2 regions of the Kocuria sp. ChxB genome follow, and region 1 is predicted to be linked to the other one. Evidence: riboswitches for the same ligand, from Rfam matches in the RefSeq annotation. Region 1 holds a riboswitch; the other holds the start of a gene.
What was found. A riboswitch is a leader RNA that binds a small molecule or an ion and turns the genes downstream of it on or off. The one in region 1 is predicted to bind S-adenosylmethionine.

Region 1 (2,196 bases):
CCGCAGGCTCGGCGGCTGCGTCCGCACGCGCCGTCGACGACGCCGCCGGGCCGCCGTCCGCGCCGGGGTCCACGACCGACTCCGTCCGGGTGGGCGAGGTCGACTCCGTGGCAGCCAGGGCCGCGAAGCCCGCCTCGAGGTCCGCGAGGATGTCCTCGATCCCCTCGGTGCCCACCGAGAGCCGAACGAAGCCTGGCTCCACGCCCGCCGCGAGCTGCTCGTCCTCGGAGAGCTGCGCGTGCGTCGTCGACGCCGGGTGGATCACCAGGGACCGCACGTCCCCGATGTTCGCCACGTGGGAGTGCAGGCTCAGCGCGTCCACGAACGCGATCCCCGCCTCCTTGCCGCCCTCCAGCACGAAGCCGAGGACGGAACCCGCCCCGCGCGGTGCGTACTTCCGCGCCCGCTCGTGCCACGGCGAGGACGGCAGACCCGCGTAGGACACCGAGCGCACCTCGGGGCGGGACTCGAGCCACTTGGCCACCCGCTGGGCGTTGGCCACGTGGCGTTCCACCCGCAGGGACAGGGTCTCGATCCCCTGCTCGATGAGGAACGCGTTGAACGGGGAGATGGACGTGCCCAGGTCACGCAGCAGCTGCACGCGGGCCTTGAGCACGTAGGAGAGGTTCACGCCGAACGCGCCACCCTCCCCCAGGTCCCGCGCGTACACCAGGCCGTTGTACGTGGGGTCCGGCTGGTTGAAGCCGGGGAACCGCTCCGGGTCCGCGCCGTAGTCGAAGCGTCCGGCGTCCACGATGAACCCGCCGATCGCGGTGCCGTGACCACCCAGGAACTTGGTGCCCGAGTGCAGCACGATGTCCGCGCCCCACTCGATGGGCCGCACCAGGTACGGGGTGGCCACGGTGTTGTCCACGATCAGCGGCACCCCGGCCTCGTGGGCGATCCCGGCAACGGTCTGCACGTCCAGGATGTCGTTGCGAGGGTTGGGGATCATCTCCCCGAAGAACGCCACGGTGGTGGGGCGCACGGCGTCCCGCCACTGCTGGGGGTCGTCCGGGTCCGCCACGAAGGTAGTCTCCACGCCCAGGCGCGGCAGCGTGTGCTTCAACAGGTTGTACGAGCCGCCGTAGAGGGACGGGCTGGCCACCACGTGGGTGCCCGCCCCGCCCAGGTTGAGCACCGCGAGGGTGGCGGCGGCCTGCCCGGAGGAGACCATCAGCGCTCCGACGCCGCCCTCCAGGGACGCGAGGCGCTTCTCCACCACCTCGGTGGTGGGGTTGGTCAGGCGGGAGTAGATGGGGCCCATGTCCGCGAGCGCGAAGCGCGCCGCGGCCGTGTCCGCGTCCGGGAACACGAAGGACGAGGTCTGGTGGATCGGCAGGGCCCGCGAACCCGTCACGGGGTCCGGGTTCTGGCCCGCGTGGATCTGGCGGGTCTCGAAGGCCCAGTCCTGGGGGTTGTCGGGGGTGGGTGCAGTGCTCATGGCCGTGCTCCTTCTCGGAAGGATCAGGGGCCAGGCGACCGTCCGCACGGTGCCCGCACGAACGGGCGACCGGTGGCCCGCGCTTGCCGTGGACGTCGGACGACGTCCCGGCCAGGTCTTCACCCAGGGCACCCCGCCGCGGTAGGGAGGGTTGCCGGTCAGCAAGCTGGGGCTTGGCGCTGACTCTCGTGACCTAGACCTCAAGTGTGCGAACCCGGGGGCTGCCGCGTCAAGTTCGGTGTCCGCAGTGTTGCACCCGCCGATTTGGACCCCCGTGTGACGGGTGCCACCATGACTGCATGAAGCTGGACCACGTTTCCTTCGCAGCGCAGCCGGACGGGCTGGAGGCCACCACCGAGCGGATCGCGGACCGCCTGGGAATCGAGCCCGTGAAGGGCGGCGTGCACCCCCGGTTCGGCACGCAGAACATGATCCTGCCGCTCACGGACCACCAGTACGTGGAGGTCGTGACCGTGCTGGAGCACCCCGCCGCGGACAAGGCGCCGTTCGGCCAGGCCGTCCGCGCCCGTTCGGAGGCCGGCGGCGGCTGGCTCGGGTGGGTCGTGGAGGTCCCGGACCTCGCCCCGTTCGAGCAGAAGCTGGGCCGCCCCTCCGTGCCGGGCGGGCGCATCTTCCCGGACGGCCGCCGACTGGACTGGCACCAGATCGGCGTCAAGGGCCTGATTGCGGATCCGCAGCTGCCGTTCATGATCCACTTCGACTCTGCGGACGAGATGCATCCCTCCCAGGCG
Region 2 (2,196 bases), 370 kb from region 1:
CAAGTACGACATCGCCACGGGCAACGACGCGGACAGCGACCGCCACGGCATCGTGACTCCGGATGCCGGGCTGATGAACCCCAACCACTACCTCGCGGTGGCCATCGACTACCTCTACCGCACGCGCGACGGCTGGCGCGGTGACGCCGGGGTGGGCAAGACCCTGGTGTCCTCCTCGATCATCGACCGCGTGGCGCAGTCCCTGGGTCGCCGCCTGGACGAGGTGCCCGTGGGCTTCAAGTGGTTCGTGCCGGGTCTGCTGGACGGCTCCATCGGCTTCGGCGGGGAGGAGTCCGCCGGTGCCTCGTTCCTGCGCCGGGACGGCTCCGTGTGGACCACGGACAAGGACGGCATCATCCTGGCGCTGCTCGCCGCGGAGATGACCGCCACCACCGGCACCACCCCCTCCCAGCGCTACCGGGAGCTCACGGAGCAGTTCGGGGATCCCGTGTACCAGCGCATCGACGCCCCGGCCAACCGCGAGCAGAAGGCGGCGCTGAAGAAGCTCTCCGCGGAGCAGGTCACCGCGGACACCCTGGCCGGTGAGCCCATCACCGCCAAGCTCACGGAGGCCCCCGGCAACGGTGCGGCGATCGGCGGGCTCAAGGTCACCACGGAGAACGCGTGGTTCGCGGCCCGGCCCTCCGGCACGGAGGACGTCTACAAGATCTACGCCGAGTCCTTCAAGGGTGAGGAGCACCTGAAGCAGGTGCAGCAGGAGGCCAAGGCTCTGGTGGACTCGGTCATCGGCTGAGTGCCGCGGTGCGGGCCGCCCGCACCGACCTGCTGCCCAGGGGCCGCCGAGCGGTACGGGGTTCTCCCGTGCTGCTCGGCGGCCCCTCGTTGTGCCCGGACGAAGGCCGCGCTTGTGCGTGTCGGAGCGCTGTGCTGAAATATTCCCGGATCAAGAAGCCCGACCATCAGCCCTCCGGCTGGTCGGCTGGCAACCGGTTGTTCGCACCCGGTGCCCCCGGAGGAAGATCCGCCGCCCGGCACCTGCCGCGCGGAAGTCTGCGAAAGGTCACCATCATGAGCAACTCCGCTCCCACTCCCGAACACCCCTGCGTCCACATGGACGGGGACTCCGCCTGCCGGAGCTACCACCCGGGGCACCACGCGCACTACATCCAGTCCCGCCTGGCCCTCGAGAACCAGGACCGGTGGGTCCGGGTGGAACTGGGCGCCCCGCGCGGGAACACGGTGCAGGCCACCTTCCCGGACGGCGGCACCCGGACCTGGTGGTGCCACGACCCCGCGCTGCTGGAGCGGTTCCACACGCTGCAGCACAGCGGGGCCGCGGCGTCGTTCGATCCTGGGACGTCACTCGCCACCGTGCCGACTTCACAGGGCAGGCTCGCCCTGCTGCACCCCGCGGTGGTCGACGGGCAGTGATGCCCTGGGCATGGGAAGGGGAGGACACCGGCGGCGAGCACGCCGCGTGCTGAGCCGCCGGCTCCTCCCGTAGGCTGGTCGGCCGGTGGTGCGCGCCGCAGGCGTGACCCACCGGCCGTTCCCGCCGGCCCGCCCGGTCTGCGCCTTCGTGAAAGGAACCGAGCAGTGACTCCCTCCGCCAGCGCCACCTCCGACTCCCTGTCCCGGGCCGCCAAGCCGATCGAGGTCCGTGTGGGGCACCGCGAGCTGGTCATCCGTGGCCGGTACGAGACCCTGTCGATCGTCAACGACATCCTGATCGGCCTGATCTTCCTGGTGGGTTCGATCCTCTTCTTCCAGGACGCCACCGTCTACGCCGGGACGTGGCTGTTCGTGCTGGGCAGCGCACTCATGCTGGTCCGACCCAGCATCCGGATCACCCGGCGGGTGCACCTGCAGCGCATCGCCCCGGAATCAGCACCGGAGGACTCGCACGACTTCTGACCCGCCGCGCGGACCCTCCCGGGATCCGAACGGCCGGCGGGGCGTGGCATAGACACGTTCCACGGGCTGCTGCCGCTGGACACGCCGCCGTCACATGGGAACACGCCGCACGGGTGATGTTGCGGGTCGGTGAGGTTGGCTATCTAATGAGGATCGACCCCCGCGACCCCAGGACGACCCTCGCAGCGGGGGCAGACACTCAAGGATGAGCACCCCGCATGAGGCACACCCACGCCCAACCGGACCCCCGCACACTTCTCGGCCCGTCCAGCGTGCTGCAGGCCGAGCCCTGGCAGCACTTCCAGGCCGGTCTCTCGCGAC

Region 2: linked by a shared signal. The riboswitch ahead of P8S73_RS09355 (hypothetical protein) and the one ahead of P8S73_RS10860 (bifunctional o-acetylhomoserine/o-acetylserine sulfhydrylase) in region 1 are both predicted to bind S-adenosylmethionine.

Annotation. Positions count from the first base shown of each region.
Region 1 is NZ_CP121123.1:2,477,332-2,479,527, reverse strand. Features, by position in the region: gene P8S73_RS10860 (bifunctional o-acetylhomoserine/o-acetylserine sulfhydrylase) at 1-1,444, opposite strand, end outside; SAM riboswitch class IV at 1,519-1,638, opposite strand; gene P8S73_RS10855 (VOC family protein) at 1,744-2,196, shown strand, end outside.
Region 2 is NZ_CP121123.1:2,111,048-2,113,243, reverse strand. Features, by position in the region: gene pgm (phosphoglucomutase (alpha-D-glucose-1,6-bisphosphate-dependent)) at 1-754, shown strand, start outside; SAM riboswitch class IV at 903-1,018, shown strand; gene P8S73_RS09355 (hypothetical protein) at 1,030-1,392, shown strand; gene P8S73_RS09350 (YrhK family protein) at 1,558-1,875, shown strand; gene P8S73_RS09345 (lipid II:glycine glycyltransferase FemX) at 2,094-2,196, shown strand, end outside.